Regions from separate parts of the Paenibacillus tritici genome, predicted to be linked through region 2. Evidence: riboswitches for the same ligand, from Rfam matches in the RefSeq annotation. Region 2 holds a riboswitch; the other holds the start of a gene.
The links. Region 2 has a riboswitch for glycine ahead of gcvT (glycine cleavage system aminomethyltransferase GcvT). Riboswitches for the same ligand answer to the same signal wherever they lie in the genome.
Positions count from the first base shown of each region.

Region 1: it holds a riboswitch for glycine, as region 2 does, so the genes downstream of both, KDC22_RS32215 (amino acid permease) here and gcvT (glycine cleavage system aminomethyltransferase GcvT) in region 2, are expected to answer to the same signal.

Region 1 is NZ_CP073365.1:7,490,224-7,500,295, forward strand. Features, by position in the region: gene KDC22_RS32210 (helix-turn-helix transcriptional regulator) at 1-752, opposite strand, end outside; gene KDC22_RS32215 (amino acid permease) at 787-2,163, opposite strand; glycine riboswitch at 2,320-2,399, opposite strand; gene KDC22_RS32220 (ABC transporter permease) at 2,652-3,629, shown strand; gene KDC22_RS32225 (carbohydrate ABC transporter permease) at 3,645-4,559, shown strand; gene KDC22_RS32230 (ABC transporter substrate-binding protein) at 4,630-6,225, shown strand; gene KDC22_RS32235 (sensor histidine kinase) at 6,338-8,050, shown strand; gene KDC22_RS32240 (helix-turn-helix domain-containing protein) at 8,058-9,683, shown strand.
Region 2 is NZ_CP073365.1:7,006,100-7,016,171, reverse strand. Features, by position in the region: gene KDC22_RS30225 (ABC transporter ATP-binding protein) at 1-666, opposite strand, end outside; gene KDC22_RS30220 (hypothetical protein) at 786-1,136, opposite strand; gene KDC22_RS30215 (helix-turn-helix domain-containing protein) at 1,309-2,115, shown strand; gene gcvPB (aminomethyl-transferring glycine dehydrogenase subunit GcvPB) at 2,235-3,695, opposite strand; gene gcvPA (aminomethyl-transferring glycine dehydrogenase subunit GcvPA) at 3,692-5,044, opposite strand; gene gcvT (glycine cleavage system aminomethyltransferase GcvT) at 5,041-6,165, opposite strand; glycine riboswitch at 6,246-6,344, opposite strand; glycine riboswitch at 6,348-6,445, opposite strand; gene gcvH (glycine cleavage system protein GcvH) at 6,631-7,023, shown strand; gene KDC22_RS30190 (hypothetical protein) at 7,120-7,752, opposite strand; gene KDC22_RS30185 (flagellar motor protein MotB) at 7,837-8,742, opposite strand; gene KDC22_RS30180 (flagellar motor protein) at 8,739-9,524, opposite strand; gene uvrB (excinuclease ABC subunit UvrB) at 9,706-10,072, shown strand, end outside.

The sequences.
Region 1 (10,072 bases), 480 kb from region 2:
GCCTTGCCCGCGATCTCCGGCTGAACCAAAATACGCACGTGTACATGGCGGTCATCCTCCGGCTGGTACTCGTGCAGATCGAAATCCGCAGGCGCCTGAAACCGGTCATCCAGAACGGTAAGCTCGCTCATTCTGGATAACCGGAAATGACGGATCTCCTGCCGCAGCTCACAATAGGCGACCAGTGTCCATGCACCTCTGTTCAGTACAAGCCCGTAAGGCCTGACCGTGCGGACACTCCGGTGACTACCATCCGCCTCATGCCTGAATTTCCAATACCCGAAGCTGATCTTCCGCTCCTCCAGGATTGCGCGGCGGATCTGCTCGATGTACACTTGCTCCGTTCCCTGCGTGATTTCTTTGCCCGGGGTGAGCAGCCGGATGCTCTTGCGTATCCGGGAGGCGCTGCCGCGGACATCCTCCGGCAGAATCGCCTCGATTTTCCTGCCTGCTGCGGAGGCCTGGGTCCCGTAATGAGCGTCGAACCGTTGTTCAATGAAGTCCGTCCCAATCAGCAGGGTCACCGCTTCCTCGGCGGTGAAGCTGACCGGGGGCAGGAAATACCCCTTCACTAATGAATATCCCTGACCCGTCGCCCCTATCACCGGCACTCCGGCTTCACTGAGAGCCTGAATATCCCGGTAGATCGTCCTTACGCTCGTCTCGAAGGCTGCCGCCAAATCCTCTGCCCGTACAACGTCTTTACGCTGCAGCTCCAGTACGATAGCTAACATGCGGTCTGTTTTGTTCATGCGGCTGCTGCTCCCTTGTCATGCTGAAATCAGTTTATGTATTGATTATACTGATTTCCTGTTCCTTTTTCTCCTTTTTGCTCCGCATGGAATACAGGAGGAACAGCAGAATGAACCAGAGCGGGGTGAACAGCAGCGCCGGACGGGTCTCATCGGCAAAGAGCATGATCACAAGAATGGCAGCAAACAGCGTCAGGACGGCATAGTTCATCACCGGGGTGAATGGCGCTTTGAATTTGGAAGTGGCATGTAAGTCCGGGCGGTTCCTTTTATACTTGATATGGCAGACCAGCACAACACCCCAGACCCAGATGAAGCAAATGGCACTGATCGTAGTCACGATGCCGAAGGCCTGACCCGGAATGAGCTTGCTGAGCAGTGCCCCGGCAGAGATCACTATAGTAGAAATGAATAGGGAATTCGCAGGTACATGATTCCGGTTCAGCTTGCCGAGCTGGGGGGAGGCCTGATTCCGTCTGCTCAGATTGTAGAGAATCCGGCTGGTCGAGAACATCCCGCTGTTGCAGGCAGAGGCCGCCGAGGTTAAGACCACGAAATTGATAATCCCTGCAGCAATCGGAATTCCCACCAGACTGAAGGTTCTCACGAACGGACTTTCAGCCGCGCTAAGCTGGGTCCAAGGGTTAATGCACAGCAGCACGAAGAGCGCGCCTACATAGAAGAACAGAATCCGCAGAGGGATTTTATTGATGGCTGACGGAATGTTTTTCTCCGGATTAGCTGTTTCGGCCGCCGATACCCCCACCAGCTCCACGCCCACATAAGCGAATACCACCATCTGGAAGGAGAATAAGAAGCCCCTCACCCCGTTCGGAAACACGCCGCCATGCTCCCAGAGATTGCGGACTGTAACCGAGCCTGCATCTGTCTTGAACCCGATCACCAGAAGAATGATCCCCAGGCCGATCAGGGCCAGAATCGTAACTACCTTAATCAGAGCGAACCAGAATTCCAGCTCGCCGAAGCTTTTGACCGTCAGCAAATTGAGGCCCAGCAGAATCATCAGGCAGATGACAGCAGGCACCCACTGCGGGATATCGAACCAATACTGGACGTAGACGCCCACCGCAATCACATCCGCCATCGCCGTCATAATCCAGCAGAACCAGTAGGTCCAGCCCGTAATGAACGCCGTCCGGGGCCCCAGATAGTCCTCAGCAATGTCTGTAAAAGACTGATACCCCGCCTTGGAGAGCAGCAGCTCCCCCAGCGCCCGCATCACAAAAAACACGGCAATTCCCACGATGAGATACGTGAGCATAATGGAAGGCCCGGCCTGCTGAATCGCTTTGCCTGAGCCCAGGAACAACCCTGTGCCAATGGTGCCGCCGATAGCTATAAGCTGAACATGCCGGTTAGCCAGCTCTCTCTTTAATTCTGTCTGTGCCATACCTGTTTCCCCCTTAATATATATGACGCTGTTATGCCGGTAACTCCAAAACAAAACAAAAAGGAGACTGGATGTCATCCAATCTCCCGGTTCCTAAAGAATATCCAAATAAGCTTCTGCCCGGCAGAGGGTTCCTCAGCACGGCAAATACAAATCCGGTACTCTTCTGTCCTTTTGCCTGAGATTGTGAACCCTTCGGCGCTGCGGTTCCCCGCAGTCTCTCCAGAAGCTGCTCCTGCTATAGTGTGATCCATAGCAATCATAGCTTGTGTGATGTATTAAATTGGTGAAGCGTTAATGCGTTCTGATATTCTAACATATTACCGGCAATGTGAGTAATGATCTGTGAAAAAAGTCGCAATGCTCTACAGGAGTTTTGCGGGAACAGGTCATTTTTGAATAAACAGGGTCATTTGCAAGAGAGAATTCCGTTCATCGTCTCTACTATAATAAATTCATCCAGAATAAGCAGAGTGAGGTTAGAACCTATGACAAATCCTAGAACCCAAGCTTTAACCAAGCCGCCCTATACGCAGCCGCAGGGCCGCTTCCGCCGGTTGCTGCTCAATATCGTGAGATACCGGGTGCTGCTGATTATGCTGCTGCCCACCTCGATTATCTTTTTCATCAACTGCTACATTCCGATGTTCGGATTATTCATTGCCTTCAAGAATATCAACTATATTGACGGCATTATGGGCAGCCCCTGGGCCGGGCTCGATAACTTCCGGTTCCTCTTCGCCACCTCTGACGCCCTGCGCGTGACCATCAACACCGTGGGGTACAATGTGGTCTTCATTATCTCAGGACTCATTCTCTCGGTCTCGCTGGCGATTGCGATCAATGAGGTGCGTAACAAGCTGGCTTCGAAGTTCTTCCAGACCGTCATGATTATGCCGAACTTCCTGTCCATGGTCGTGGTCAGCTTCATCGTCTATGCCTTCCTGCACCCGGAGTACGGCTTCCTGGTCAAGCATATTCTGCCAATGTTCGGCTACTCCTCGGTGAACGCATATATGCATCCTAACGCATGGCCTTACATTCTGTGGATCACCAAGATGTGGCATTCCATCGGGATCGGCAGTGTCATCTACCTTGCAGCCATCACCGGCATCAGCGAAGAATTGTATGAGGCTGCGGTGATGGACGGCGCCAGCAAATGGAAGCAGATCACCAAGATTACCCTGCCGCTGCTTACGCCGATCATGGTGATTCTCACGATTCTTAACATGGGCGGCATCTTCCGCTCTGACTTCGGGCTGTTCTACCATGTGACCCTGGACTCCGGTGCGCTGCGCTCGACTACGGACGTCATCGACACCTATGTCTACCGGGGCCTGATCCAGCTCAACGACCTGGGGATGTCCTCAGCGGCGAACTTCTACCAGTCCATCGTCGGCTTCTTCCTGGTCATAGGCGCGAACGCTCTGGCCCGCAAGCTGAACCGCGATACGGCTCTTTTCTAGAAACGGAGGATTCTAATGACTACTGCATCCCGAACCAGCGCTTACGCCAAGGGCTCTACCACCGCCCAGATTATACTTCATGTGTTCTTCATCGCCTTCAGCCTGGCGTGTATCCTGCCGATCCTGCTCATTGTTGCCATCTCCTTAACAAACGAGAAGACATTGACGCTGCAGGGATACAAATTCTGGCCCGATCATATCGACGCATCCGCGTACCAATATCTGTTCAAGCATTCGGAGACATTAGTTAAAGCGTATGGCGTCAGCCTGACCGTTACCCTTATCGGGACTGTTCTGGCCGTGCTGCTGATTGCGCTATATGCGTATCCGCTCTACCGGAAGGATTTTCCTTTCAAAAAGACGTTTAACTTCTACCTGCTGATTACCATGCTGTTCTCGGGCGGGCTGGTCCCCTTCTACCTGCTGTACGTTAACTATCTGGATCTCAAGGACTCGCTGGTCGCGCTTATTCTGCCCGGCTTGTCCAATGCCTTCTATATCTTCATAACCCGCACCTTCTTCCAGCAGACGATCCCGGAAGAGATGATCGAATCCGGCAAACTGGACGGGGCATCGGAATGGCGGATCTTCTTCCAGCTGGTGCTTCCGATCTCGCTGCCCGTTCTCGCCACCGTTGGCCTGTTCACTACACTGACGTATTGGAATGACTGGTTCAACTCCATGCTCTTCATCAATGACACGGACAAGTTCTCCTTGCAGTATGTCATGATCCAGATGATCCGTCAGGCAGAGTTCTTCAAGAACCAATTGGCGGGCAGCGGAGTAGCCCTGATGGTCCAAGAATCGGTTCCGACCGAAAGTCTGCGGATGGCCATGGTGGTGGTGTCGATTGGCCCGATCCTGTTCGTCTATCCCTTCTTCCAGAAGTACTTCACCAAAGGCCTTACGATAGGGGCCATCAAAGGGTAACCCGGTCTGACTCTGGCGTAAATGCCGGTTAGAATATATGATCTAATTATCATTGAGGAGGTTCATACAAATGAGAACAACAAGAAGCTCTGGCGCGGTGTTTGCTGCTCTGACCGCCGTGATACTGGGCATTACCGGGTGCGGCGGGGGCAATTCGGGCGCTTCCGCTCCATCCAAGGCAGAATCGACAGCAGCCGCTACCGCCGGAGGAACAGAAGGCAGCAGTAATCCCGATATTTCAACGTTCCGGAAGTTAACCGTTTACACGGTTGGGAATTTCCCGCAGAATGATACCAAGGCGGTTGTGGAAGAGATCAATAGATATCTCAAGGAGAAAATTAACGCCGAGATTGACTTCCAGGGGCTTCCTTGGTCCTCCTGGGCCGAGAAGATGGCGCTGGCTTACCAATCCGGGGAACAGGTGGATCTGACCTTTGCCCCTAACTGGGCGGATTTCGCCAACAACGTAGCCAAAGGCGCATTCCTGCCGCTTGATGATCTGTTAGCCCAATATGGACAAGGCATCAAGGAGACACTCGATCCCCGCTTCCTCGACGGCGGAACGGTAGACGGCAAAGTATATGCGATTCCCACCAATAAGGAAATTGGCGAGAGCCATACGATTATGTTCCGGAAGGATCTGGTCGATAAATACGGATTCGATGTGAACTCGATCCAGACGCTGGAGGATCTGGAGCCATGGCTGCAGACGATCAAGGAGAAGGAACCGGCCATTGCGCCGATCTGGCTCTCCGGCAGCGGCTCCGATACGCTGGGCTACTTCGACAAAACCAAAGAGAGCATGAAGGAAAACTTCCGTTATGAGCTGGTTGCAGGCGCTCCTGCCGGTATCGTTCTGGATACGAAGACCGATAAGATGATTATCAGCTCCATGGAGTCCGACACAGCGATATACCGGATGAAGCTCTACGGCGACTGGTTCAGCAAAGGCTACATCAACAAGGATGCCGCCACTACTAAGACCAGCACTGAAGACGCTTTCAAGGCCGGCAAGACCTGGATGAAGTTCGGTTCGGATAAGCCGGATTCCGACAAGGAAGATTCCATCGCCACCGGCATTGAGCTGGTGAAGCTGAAGGGGAATGAACCTGAGATCAGCACCGCCAGCGTCAGCAACTCCATGATGGCGATCGGACGTACCTCCATTGATCCGGAGCGGACGATGATGCTGCTCAATCTGCTCCATACGGACCCGCACCTGGTTAATCTGATTGACTTCGGCGTGGAAGGACGGCAGTATGTCAAGGTGGACGGCAAGGACAACTTCATCAAGCTCCCTGACGGCATTGCTACCCGCGCCGATACTGGCTGGGCGCCGGGGATTGAATGGATGTTCGGCAACCAGACCATAACCTACCTGTGGGAAGGCGAAAGTGCCGATAAATGGGAGAAGTTCAAGGCCTATAACGAGAGCGCCCATAAGGTGAAGTCGTTCGGCTTCAACTTCAATACGGACCCTGTCAAAACACAGGTATCCGTGGTCAGCAACATTATCAAGGAATTCCGTCCACTGCTGGAAACAGGCAGTCTGGGTGTAGACAAGGTGCTTGAGGAATATAATAAGAAGCTGAAGGCCAACGGAATCGAAGATATCCGTGCCGAGGTTCAGAAGCAATATGATGCCTGGAAAGCTAAACAATCCTAAATAAATAGGCTAAGGGGAAGGACGGCAGACGTCCTTCCCCTTTCCTGCCGCCAGGGCGCAAATGTACCTAAGGGGTGAACGTGAAACTGTGAAATTATCCTTGCGATTCAAAGTGAGCGCACTTGTCCTGCTGCTGGTCACGCCGCTGTTCCTGTTTCTCTCTTACACCAATCTCTATTCCACCAACATTGTCCGGGAGAAAGTTGCGAAGTCCGCTTCAGACACCTTAACCCTTCACTTAGGTACACTCGATGAGCTGCTGGAGCAGACCAGCCATTATCTGCTGCGTACGGCGAATGAAAATATGCTGCTGGAGCTATACTCCGACAGCGGCCCGGACAGTGTCAACTATTACCTGTCCATCCGCAAGCTGATGGACCAGTGGTATAGCGATGTCAGCTATTACACTATCATCCGCAGTGTATTCGTATACCATCAGGACCGGGAAGAGTTATTCCTCAGCAGCCAGAGAGAGTATTATCAGGAGAAGGAGATGATTACCTCCGGTCTGTCCCCGCGCCTGAAGGCTCCTAATCTCCAGGCCTCCCTGAAGTGGGAGACCGTGATCCTCGGCGGGGAGCCGGTGTTATTCAAGGTGCTGCCGGACAAGAGCGGCCGGCTCCTGATGGGGGTACTGGTCAGCATCGACTCCCTGGCTCAGCCCTTGACCCAACTGGAGTCAACAGCAGGCAGCGGACAGATCGGCATCATCAGCAATGACGGCAAATTGCTATGGGGCGAATTCGCCGGGGAGGATCTTGCCCTCATCCGCAGCCAGCTGGGCAATCCTGACCACCCGGCGGATAAGTCAATCCGGCTGAGCAACGGCAATAATTATCTGCTGATCGACAAGCCTTCACAATATTCCAATCTGAATGTCTTCATTCTGCTGGATGAGAAGTCTATTCTCGACGAGCTGCCGGTCTTCCAGCGAATTATTAAGGTTATTCCCTTCGCCATTATTATCATTATAGGTATCCTGCTGGCGCTGCTCAGCCGGCTTGTGTTCAAGCCTATCCAGCAGCTGACCAGCGGGATGCGCATTCTGGGGAAGGGACAGCTGGAATACCGGCTGAAGGAAGGCAACAGCAGGGAATTCCAGATTATTACCCGGCAGTTCAACCAGATGGCCGAGCAGATCGGCAATCTCAAGATTGATGTGTATGAGGAGCAGATGAAGGTGCAGCAGGCCGAGCTTAAGCATCTTCAGGCGCAGATCAATCCCCATTTTTTCATGAATTCCTTGAATATCGTCTTCCATCTGGTAGAGCTGAAGCAGGATGCCCTGATCAAAAAAATGATTGGACATCTGGTCTCCCATTTCCGGTTCATTATGAGTACCAATAACACCTGGATTCCTCTGCTGAGCGAATTCAATCATATTCAGAACTATATTGAGATTCAAATGGTGATGTATCCGAACAAGCTGGCCTATCACCTTCAGCTCCCCGCGGAGCTTGAGCATACCCTGATTCCGCCGCTGCTGGTTCAGCCCTTCGTCGAGAATGCCATCAAGCATGGCTTCATCAATAATTCCAAGCCCTTTGAAGTCGGAATTACGGTGAGCGAAGAAGCCGGGGAGAACAGCGATGCCTGCATTGCCATTCAGATCCGGGATTCCGGTCCCGGCTTCTCCAGTCAGCAGCTCGACAAGCTTAATCTGGGCTTATATGAGAAAGAACCTACAGACCGTCATCTGGGAATATGGAACGTATACCGACGAATGCTGATGTTCTATAACAACCGGGCAAACCTTACCTTCCATAATGCTCCTGACGGAGGAGCTGTTGTGGAGCTAAGACTACCTGTTCAGAGGGAGCTGTGACGTTCGTATGTACAGAGTTCTAATCGTGGATGATCAATATTTCGCCTTGCTCGGTTTGCAGCAGGGGGTGGATTGGAGCGCTTTGAAGGTGGCGGAGGTCTGCCTTGCAGAGAATGTGGATCAGGCGATTGTCACACTGGAGCAGGCGCCCGTAGATCTGCTGATCTGCGATATCGAAATGCCGGGGAGAAGCGGTCTGGAGCTGCTGGCCTGGGTGAAGCAATTCGCGCCCGGGACGCTGACGATTATGCTGACTTGCCATGCTGATTTCGAGTATGCGCAGCGCGCCATTTACCATGGGGCCTTCCATTATCTGCTCAAGCCGGTAGACTATGAGGAATTGATGAAGATCTCCCGTGAGGCGCTCGCCGAGATTCACAAACAGCGGGAGCAGCAACAGTTCGAGACACTGATCAAGGAGTACCGGAGAAAATGGGAGCATCAGCTGCCCCTTCTGGTGGAACGCTTCTGGCAGGATATTCTCAGCCAGCGGGCTGCCCCTGTGCTGGAATCGCTCACCATTCCGGCGAATACCTACAATCTGGATCTACAGCCGGATGACCGCTACTTCCTCGCCCTGCTCGGCCTGGAGCAATGGAAAGAGAATCTTAGCGCCCGGGACGAGACCATTATGGAATATGCGCTGCGCAATATGGCAGAGGAGCTGCTGCTGAGCGGGCTGGAAGGCACGGTGCTGCAGGATCAGGTGGGCCACAACCTGGCGGTTATTTACGTGAGAGGCGATATGAATGCTGTCCGGCAGACGCTGGAGCAGAACTGCCGGACCTTCCTGGATACCTGCGAGCGGCTGCTGCATTGCTCCTTGTCGGTCTACATCAGTCCGGGTGTATCTCTGCCCGGAATCATGAGTGCCTACACTTATGTCACCGAGCGGGAACAGCGCAATCTGAACCGTTCGCGTCAGGTGTTCGGACCGGACGAGCCTGCTGATGCCAAGGACAAACCGCTGGATGCCCTGCCGCTGGCAGCACCGATGCATTTATTCGGAGAGTGGGCGACCATTCTGGAGCTTGGTGAGCTTGAGGAGCTGGAGCGCCGCGTTACGCTGTGGTTCGTCAATATCGGGGCAGACCGCTGGACGAATGAGCTGCACCGTCAGCTCATCCACGGCATCCTCTTCATCCTCCATACGGTTCTCGCCAAAAAAGGCTTATCTGCCCATGACTCTGCGGAGCTGAAGTCGCTGATGGATAAGGAGAATTATCCGAAGCACTCCGCCTCTCTCCAGAACTGGGCGATGGAGTGCCTGAGAGCCGCGATGCGCTTATTGCAGACCAGCAATAATGTATCCTCGGCTACCGTCACCAAGATCAGACAGTATATCCGCTCCCGGCTGAGCGAAGAGATCACCCGGGATGAGCTGGCGGGGTATGTGTACCTGAACCCGGCTTATTTGTCCCGGCTGTTCAAGAAGGAGACCGGATTATCCATATCCGATGTGATTATCCAGGAACGGCTGCAGAAGGCCAAGCAGCTGCTGGAGGAGACCGAACTTAAGATTACCGACATTGCCGAGCAGGTAGGGTACACCAGCCTGGGCAGCTTCTCCAACCTGTTCAAGCGGATGGTCGGCGTAACGCCGCAGCAGTACCGCGCCCGGAATAAGAAGTGACCGCTGCCGGGGGAGGGAACCAAGCACTGACGATTACTGGGGGATACTGTCCCTACGTAGCACCGTATTTCCCCCCGGCTGCACTGTACGCCCCGTCCCGGCAACAAGCAAGTGGAAAAATGTAGCTTAATTCATCGTTTTTTATCTATACTACTTAAATAAGTGGATAAACAGCATCTGCTAATAATACATTTGCCACATTGCAGGAATTTCAGATTATTAAGTGCTGTTTTTCCAACTGCTCTCCCGGCACGGTCCAATCCTTCATAAGCAAGTGTACAAAATCCAGCTATTTCCTCTCAGCCTAGCCTGGCAGTTTGCACTCGTCCACTTCACACCCTATCTCTTCCTGTGCATATACAAAAAGAAAGGGGCGAGCAGGCATACAG
Region 2 (10,072 bases):
GCACAGGTCCTCAATGTCGCCCAAATCATGAGTCGTCAGCATCACAGTAGTCTTCTGCTCCTGATTGATCTGCCGGATGAACCCCCGGATCTTCTGCTTCACGGATACATCGAGGCCAATTGTCGGCTCATCGAGATATAGAATCGGCGGGTTGTGGAGCAGAGCCGCGGCCAGATCGGCACGCATCCGCTGACCCAGGGAGAGCTTCCGCGCCGACAGGTGAATGAACTCGCTCATCCCCAGCATGTCTGTGAACAGGTCCATATTCTTCTTATAGAGAACATCCGGAATCTGATAGATATCCTTCAGCAGCGAGAAAGACTCGGCAATCGGAATATCCCACCACAGCTGGGTACGCTGCCCGAATACTGCGCCGATCTGGGCGGCATTCTCCATTCTTCTTTTGTACGGATTGATACCGTTTACAGAAACGCTGCCGGAGGAAGGCATCAGAATGCCGGTCAGCATCTTAATGGTGGTCGATTTACCGGCGCCATTCGGACCCACATAGGCAACCGTCTCGCCTGCTTCGATCCTCAGATCCAGCGGCTTCACCGCTACTTTCTCGATATGCCGGGGCACGAACAGATGCTTCACCGCCCCCTTGAGGCCCGGTTCCTTCACAGCCTGCATGAAGGACTTGCTCAGCCCTCTGGCTTCAATCATACTCAAGGCTAACCCTCCTATGTAAAAGGTAAAAGACGTAGGAATAAATATATCACTATGGGGATGTCGAACACTATCGTTTTAGGTCGAATGTGAAAAAAACGGCCTCCCCCGACGGATTAGACGAACCGGGATTTGCCGCTTCGCTTCAGGAAGGACTTGACGGTGAACCCCAGCAGCAGGGGCAAGGCGAGCTGAACCTCAAGTCTCCAGTCAACCGCATACAGATCAATGAGGTGCAGCTGCTTCAAAAATACATAGATCACGTTGTATATGAGGAAGAAACAGCTGAAGGTGAGCAGAGGGATTAGGGTAAGCACCCCTTGGTTCCGCAGCAGCCGGTATCCCGCAAGAATGAGAAGGGTATAGCCGGCCATGATCAGCAGGGCCTCATTGCTGCCGAAGCGCAGGAAAGATACGATGGCGGTGGCCAGATTCAGAGCAGCCGATAGATAACCGATGCGAAGCATGTCGAACCTCCCGGAATTTTGGTTGAATGGGTTACAGATTTCTACATTTTACAGCGCTTACGCGGGCTTTTACAGGTCCAACAGTGAATGTTCATTATTCCGTGATTGTATGTTATAATGCTTTCTTTTAAAATCGGATATATAGGAAATGGTAAATATGGAGGGGATCGACGTGAGAGTCTTTGATCGACCGAGAGCATGGAGTATGCCTGGAGATTTGGAAGCAAGCGAGCTTGAAGCCTTCCGGCCGCTGGATGCAGCTCAAGCAGATGTGCATGGGACGGTGTCCGGGGCGGGTTCTTCAGAAGAATCCAAAGAGCATATCTATCATCGGGCAATGATTGCTTCGATCCGAAGTGAAATGAATAAGTTAAGCCAGCTGCTCTCGATTCCTTATGTCGTGTTTTTGACGGACAAGGCAGGCACTATTCTGGAGCTGGTCTACTCTTCCCCGGATACCCGGACGGAGATGGAGCAGGCGGAACTGCGGCCGGGGGTCAGCTTATGCAGAGAGCGGGCGGGAATGAATGCCGTATCGCTGGCCATGGAGATGAAGTGCATCGGGGTCGTGCGGGGAGCGGAGCATTCGGATCAGGCCTTCCGGAACTGGAACTGCGTATGTGCACCGCTGCAGGATCATAATACTGTCTACGGGTATGTCGATATTTCGTTTAATAGAGTAGAGCCGATTGAATTCGCCATTCCCTTCGTGCAGCAGATTGCCGAGAATGTGATGGGGAAGTGGATGGAGAAGAACCCGGAGATGCAGCAGTACCGGCTCGAAGCCACTTTACAGGAATATAAGCTGACTGCGCGGGAGCAGGAGGTGGCAAGGCTATGGCTGCTTGAGAAAAGCGCGCTGCACATCGGGAGCGACCTGGGGATCAGTGAAGGCACGGTGCGCAATATGCTGAAGAGCATTTACAGTAAAATGCGGGTGAATGACCGCTTTCAGTTCGTCAAACGGCTTACGCCGTAGACACCGCCTCTCCATAACCGCGGTACATACAGAATAGCCGGGCAGCGATACTGACGTATCACTTGCCCGGCTATTTTAAAATAAGGGTGGTGCAGCGGTGTAAGTCTATTATTGAAGGTTTATCCGCAGGAGCAGTTGAGTACCGGCTTACGCGCGGCCTGTGTCTCATCCAGCCGGCTAATCTCCGTGGTATGCGGTGCATTAATCACGATCTCCGGTGTCTCCTCGGCTTCCTTGACGATCCGGATCATGGTCTCAATGAAGCCATCGAGCGTCTCCTTGCTCTCAGTCTCGGTCGGCTCAATCATCATACATTCCTCTACGGTCAGCGGGAAGTAGACCGTCGGCGGATGATAACCGAAGTCGAGCAGCCGTTTGGCTACATCCAGAGTGCGCACGCCGTATTGCTTAAGGCGTCTGCCGGACATAACGAATTCATGCTTGCAGACACCCGGGAAGGGAATCTCGAAATAAGGGGCCAACCGGTGCATCATATAGTTGGCGTTCAGCACCGCATTCTCGGAGACCTCGCGCAGGCCGTCCGGCCCGTAGGTGCGGATATAGGCATAAGCACGGACGAGAATACCGAAGTTGCCGTAAAAAGCTTTGACGCGGCCGATGGATTCCGGCCCGCCGCAGTCCAGTGTGAAACTGCCATCCTCGTTCTGGGCCACAGTAGGCTGCGGCAGGAACGGAATTAGCTTCGCCTTCACGCCAACCGGTCCGGCTCCCGGCCCGCCGCCGCCGTGCGGTGTGCTCATCGTCTTATGCAGGTTGAGATGGACCACATCGAAGCCCATATCGCCCGGGCGGGTGATGCCCATAATCGCGTTGGAGTTCGCTCCGTCGTAATAGAGCAGACCGCCTGCTTCATGCACAATGGCCGCGATCTCTACGATCTGAGTCTCGAAGAGTCCGAGCGTGCTCGGGTTCGTCAGCATCAGCGCAGCGGTGTCGCTGCCGACAGCGGCCTTCAGCGCTTCAAGATCGACCATTCCCTTGTCGTTGGAGGGGATGGTCACGGTGTCGAGTCCGGCCGCTGCGGCGCTGGCGGGGTTAGTCCCGTGTGAGGAATCCGGCACGATCACCTTGGAGCGGACTTCGCCGCCGCTCTCGTGATAGGCGCGGATCATCATCAGGCCGGTCCATTCGCCATGGGCTCCGGCAGCAGGCTGAAGGGATACAGCGTCCATGCCGGTCAGTCCGGCGAGATCCTTTTGCAGCGTGTACATCAATTCAAGCGCACCCTGAATGCTCTCTTCCGGCTGGTACGGGTGGATTTTGGACAGGCCGGGGAAGCGGGCGACATCTTCATTGATCTTCGGGTTATACTTCATCGTGCAGGAGCCGAGCGGATAGAAGCCGTTATCGACGCCGAAGTTGCGCCGCGACAGGGAGGTATAGTGGCGGATGACATCCACTTCAGAGACCTCCGGCAGAAGTACAGGTTCGCTGCGCAGCAGCCCTTCAGGAATGAGTGAGCCAAGGCCCTCGTCCTGCGGCACATCACACAGCGGCAAAGAGTAGGCCGATCGGCCGGGACGGCTTAATTCGAAGATCAGACTTTGTTCGGGTTTCATATACAGCCCTCCAGTACACTTGCGAATTCGTCAATTTCGGTTCGGCTTCTTTTCTCCGTTACGGCAACCAGCATATGTCCGGCCAGCTCGGGATAATCCCGGCTTAAGTCATATCCGCCGAGATAGCCTTCCTTCAGCAGCTTGGAGTTCACCGCACTCACACTGCTGCCTTCCGGCAGCTTCAGTACAAATTCATTGAAGAACGGGGCGCTGAAGACGCGCTCTGCCCCGGCAATGGCAGCCAGCCTTCCGGCGGCGTAATGACTCTTGCGGATGTTCAGCTCGCCAACCTCACGCATTCCCTCTTTGCCCATCACGGATAAGTAGACGGAGGCGCACAGCGCCAGCAGCGCCTGGTTGGAGCAGATATTCGAGGTCGCCTTCTCGCGGCGGATATGCTGCTCCCGCGCCTGAAGGGTCAAGACGAAGCCGCGCTTACCGTTACGGTCAACGGTCTGGCCGACGATCCGGCCCGGCATCCGGCGCATTAACGGCTCGGCAACGGCGAAGAATCCGCAGGTCGGACCGCCGAGCGAAGCGGCAATTCCGAGCGGCTGCGCATCGCCGACGACGATGTCGGCGCCAAGCCGTCCGGGCGCTTCCAGTACGCCCAGCGCAATCGGATTCGCGCTGACGACAAGCAGTCCCTTGACCGCATGGACCAGCGGTTCGATCCCGCGCAGATCCTCAATGCCGCCGAAGAAGTTGGGGGACTGAACCAGAACGGCGGCGGTATCGCCGTCGATTGCGGCGGCCAGCTGTGCGAGGTCCGTCACACCGTCTGCATAGTTGATCTCTACAATTTGCAGGCCCCAGGCATTGGCGGAGGTGCGCAGCACCTGCCGTGCTTCAGGATGAACCGTGCGGGAGACAATCAGCTTCTTGCGTTTGGTGGCACCGGCGGCCAGCACCGCTGCTTCAGAGAAGGCGGTTGCGCCGTCATACATACTGGCATTGGCAACCTTCATGCCGGTCAGCTCACAGATATAGGACTGGAATTCAAAGATCGCCTGAAGCTCCCCCTGGCTGATCTCCGGCTGGTAAGGAGTGTAGGCAGTATAGAATTCCGAACGGGAAATCACATGGTTGATGACGACCGGAACGTGGTGGTCGTACAATCCGGCGCCCAGGAAGCTGGTGTGGGTGTCGAAGTCGGCATTCTTGTCAGCCAGGCCCTTCATATGGCGAAGCAGTGCATATTCGTCCAGGGCGCCGGACATCGGCATTGTTCCCTGGTAGCGGACAGACTGCGGAATATCGGCGAACAGCTCGTCAATGGACTGTATGCCTACAGTTTCCATCATTTCTGCACGGTCTTGCTCCGTCATGGGCAGATAGCGGTGCTTCATTGGGGCTTCACTCCTTGGCTCTTTTTGTAGAACGGGGCTTTGATGACAACAGCCTTAAGCTGCTTGCCGCGGATCTCCACATACACCTCTGTGCCGGTCTCCGTATAGGCAGCATCCAGCAGGGCGAGTCCGAGATTCCGTTTCAGTGTCGGGGATTGGGTGCCGGTCGTGACTTCACCGATCTTCACTCCGTCCGCATACACGGGATAGTGGGAGCGGGGGATGCCGCGGTCGATCATCTCAAGACCTACCAGGCGGCGCGGCAGGCCGGCTTCCTTCTGCTTCAGCAGGGCAGCGCGGCCGATAAAATCAGCTTTGTCCAGCTTCACGAAGAACTGGACACCGGCTTCAAGGGGAGTGATGTCTGCTGACAGCTCCTGGCCGTACAGCGGCAGCTTGGCCTCGAAGCGCAGCGTATCGCGTGCGCCGAGTCCGGCAGGAGTCAGGCCATGCGGAGCGCCTGCTTCGAGCAGGCCGTTCCAGAGAGCAGCCGCTGTAGCTGCGGGAGCGTACAGCTCGAAGCCGTCTTCACCGGTATACCCGGTGCGGGAGAGCAGGACAGTTACACCGCAGACCTCAGCTTGCTCGATGAAGTGGAAGGGCTTAAGCTCCGGGAGCGGGACCTGCGTGACCTGGGCAAGAATGGTCTCCGCCAGCGGTCCTTGGAGCGCGAGCAGCAGGGTCTCGTCAGAGACATTCTTCATGCTGACACCGCTGAACTCAGGTGTGAGATGCTCCTGCAGCCACTGGAAGTCCTTGTCGATATTGGAGGCATTGACAACAAGCATGTAACGCTCCTCGCCCAGCCGGTACACGAGCAGATCGTCAACCACTCCGCCGCCCGGATAGAGCATAAGCGTATACTGCGCTGCGCCGTCCTCCAGGCGGCTGACATCATTGGTGGTCATAAGCTGCAGGAAGGCCTCGGAGCCGCTGCCGGTAACCATGAATTCTCCCATATGGGAGACATCGAATAATCCGGCCCGTTCACGGACGGCTTCATGCTCCTTAACGATTCCTGTGAACTGCACCGGCAGCTCCCAGCCGCCGAAATCAATGCATCTGGACTCCGCGTAGGCGGAATAGAGGTCATAAAAAGGCGTTCTTCTCAAAGACTCCATCTCGTCACTCCCTTGGTCTGTTTATATACAAAAAAGGACAGGCGAAAGCCATTATGCATACACGCATAAATGAACTTTCGCTCTGTCCTTTGTACCTGAGAGTTACCCTGCAGTAACGCGCAGGTTTCCCCGTTGGTGATCCGTGAGACCTGCGCGGCAGGCCTGGATGCTCTCCAGAGATGCGTCCGGCAAAGGTCCTTTTGCCTGAGAGATTCACCCATCCCGGGCTTACTCCTTCGGCGCTGTCTTCCTGTGAGACAGTCTCTCCCTATGCCATCATTCGCAAACGATATGATATTCTACTGATTCCATTAAACCGGGTAACCCTCCATACTGTCAATCAAAAAAACGTCAAAAAGTTGACAAATTAAATTTTACTGTCAGTTATATTGACATTAGGCAAGTCAATAAATTAGGCTATAACTAAATTTAGAACTCCAAATGTGGAAAAGAGGCGGCTTGTAAATGAGTGAAGTGCTGGACAACCTGGTATACAGCGAAGAGCATGAATGGGCACAGCAGGGTGAGGGACGTGTAGTACGTGTAGGGATTACGGATCATGCGCAGCATCTGCTCGGCGACATCGTGTTTGTAGAATTTCCGGAAGTCGGGGCAGCGATCTCCGCAGGCGACAGTGTAGGCAGCATCGAATCCGTGAAGACGGTGTCAGAGCTGTATTCACCGGTATCAGGGACGGTCACCAAGATCAATGACGCCCTGGAGACCAGCCCGGAACTGATCAATGACCAGCCATACGGCGGCGGATGGATTTTTGAGCTGGAGCTTGACGGTGAGTTCGCCGAGGCGGCTTCCGGCCTGCTGGATGCGGCTGCTTATAAGGAATTGGTTGGAGAATAAGGTTCAGCTTAGTTGCTGAACGGCTGGATACGACAGGCTTCTCTTATTACATTAGATGTCACTAATGTGAGAGGTCTGTCTTTTTGCGTCTTTATATCATTCTGGAAAGCCAAGCAGCCCCGGATAAATGTTTGGAGCCAGATGCCACAGGAAGGGCAGAAGAGCCAGGCCCGCAACGGAAAATACAGAGCACAGCAGCAGGAAACGGTAACTTTTTTGCGGACGGGTGGCGGGCTTGAGCACGAAATAATACACTCCGGCTGAATAAAACGGAAAAAGCACGGCGGCAGACATCCCCATACAAACGATAAATGTTGCTTCCCCGGCAGAGCTGGGGATCATGGCGTCGGGGTTATAAACCGGATTGACCTGTAAAAAGAGGAGAAGAAACGTCGAATACGCGCTCAGCAGAAGCAGGGGGAAACAGCGGATACGCCCATTCCCGGACAGGCCGTAGAGCATCCACCAGACCCCAAACCAGGCCAGGGCGAAGATAGCTCCGGCAATAAGGTAATCAGCGCCAATTGCAATCAGCTTGTCCAGCGGATAGACGCGGGCCAGGTCTCCCCAGAAGTAACCGGAGGAGAAGAACTGCATGAAGGCGGCAAAAAATCCGACAAAGAGGGTAAGCATCCCCTGGGCAATAATGATCGTGATCAGAGAAACTGCCAGCCGCAAAAACCTGAAAAAACCTGCGGCCTCCGGTGCCGCTCCGTTTGTATCCTGCATAGCGGTCTATCTCCTTATATTAGCAAATGGATATATGCTCCTGTCGCCTGCCGGTATTTGAGCTGATTCGCGCGCAGTTACGTGCTATTCTTCCTCCTGAAGCTGCCGCAGAACAATCAGTTCAACCCGGCGGTTCTTCTGCCGTCCTTCGGCGGTTGTATTATCGTAGGCAGGTCTGGTATCGGCGTAACCGGCGTACTGGAACGTATCGGGGCTAAGCCCCTCGTTGTCCAGGAAGAAGCGCAGCACAGACAGTGCGCGGGCGCCGGATAGATCCCAATTGTCGGTGTAGACCGATCGAAGGGTTACCGGAACATTATCGGTATGTCCTTCGATGCTGACCGTGGCGCCGATGCCCCGGAACAGGCCGGAGAGCTGACGCAGTGCAGGGAAGGCAGGCGATTTCAGCTCGGCTTGGCCCGCATCGAAGAGGAACCGGTCACTAAGCGTGATCGCAATGCCCTGCGGCTTGTCTGCCACAAAGATCTGTTCCCCGAGGTTATTCTCCTCCACATATTCGGTGATGACTCCCATTAGAGCCGCCAGCTTCGCTTCCTGTTCACGAAAAGCCAGCTCACGCGCAGACGGCTGGTGTCCGGCAGTGTCACTGTTTTGCCCGGATGTACCAGTGCTGGTGCCATCGCCGGAGCTGCCACCGGAATCTGTGGCGCTTCCTTCCCCATCGCCCCCGGAAACCGCTCCTTGCGTTCCGCCGTCATCTTCTTGTCCGTTCGGGACGGCCTGGCCGCTGTTCCCCTTATTGCCTTCTAGAACTCCATTACCGCCCTCCAGCACAGAACCGCCACTCTTGAACGTATCCGATAAGGAACCTGAAACAAGCGCATACTTTTGCGAATCCAGACTGCTCATGGCATACAGAATCACGAAGAAAATGAGCAGAAGCGTAATCAGATCCGCATAGGTAATCATCCAGCGGTCCCGGCTCTCCTTGCCTGCGGCGCGGGGCTGTCTGCGGTTTCTTTGTCTCATAGCGGTTCCCCCGGGCTATTGCTGCTGCGTTTGGGGGCGGCGTCTGAAATGAACGGGGCCAGTTTTTTGCGGACCAGATGCGGGTGATCCCCATTCTGCAGGGACAGGATGCCAACGAGCAGCATCTCCATGGTGCCCAGTTCACTTTGGCTGCGGGATTTAATTTTGGAGGCAATGGGTAAAAAGATTAAATTAGCACTGGCTACGCCATAGAGCGTGGCTGTAAAAGCTACAGCAATGGAGGCACCCAGCTGGGAAGGGTCCGTTAAATGGCCCAATACACGGATCAGCCCCATAACGGTGCCGATAATCCCCATTGTGGGAGCATAGCCGCCGGCCGCTTCAAAAATTTTGGCGTAACCTTCATATTTCAGCTCCTTGGCATCCATTTCAAGCTCCAGGATTTGCCGGACCTGATCCGGGTCATTGCCATCGACAATCAGAAACAGCCCTTCTCTGGTGAAGGTGTCGGGATGTTCTTCGGCTCGTTTCTCCAGTGCGAGTACGCCGCCGCGCCGCGTGACTGTAGCCATGGAGATCAGCTCTTCCGCCTGTTCCTGACTGGTGTCCGGCTGTCTGCCAAAAGCCAGGCGCAGAGCCGCCGGTACACTGCGGAGCTTGGAGGCCGGAAAGCCGATAAGTATAGCGGCCAGGGTGCCGCCGAAGACAATAAGCGCAGCATTCGGCTGCAGCAGGCCGGACAGGCTTCCGCCTTCCCACAGAAAACCGCCGATCATTGCGGCAATCCCGGCCACCAGGCCGATTATTGAAGTGATATCCATAAATTCAGGCTCCTTAAATTTCTATATATTATGGTTTGCAACAGTCTGGGCAACGCTGTATAATAAACGGGAACGTGCATTCCTATCTTCCATATTTTTCAGCTTGGTATGGATGAAGGCTCATTAGGGTTAAAATTATAATATATTCATATATTCTAGACGATAGAGGGGAGACGGGCAAATGAATGATATTGTCGTCAGTACGAAGACTTTTGAACTGGAGTCCGAGTATACACCCCAGGGCGATCAGCCTCATGCCATAGAAGAGTTAGTGGACGGCATCCGGCAGGGCAAGAAGCACCAGACGCTGCTGGGAGCGACAGGTACAGGCAAGACCTTTACCATCGCACAAGTAATTTCCAAGTTGAACCGCCCGACGCTGGTCATCGCGCACAACAAGACGCTTGCTGCGCAGCTCGCGAGTGAGTTCAAAGAGTTTTTTCCAAGCAATTCGGTTGATTACTTCGTCAGTTACTACGATTACTACCAGCCCGAGGCGTACATTCCTTCCTCCGATACCTACATTGAGAAAGATTCCAGTATAAATG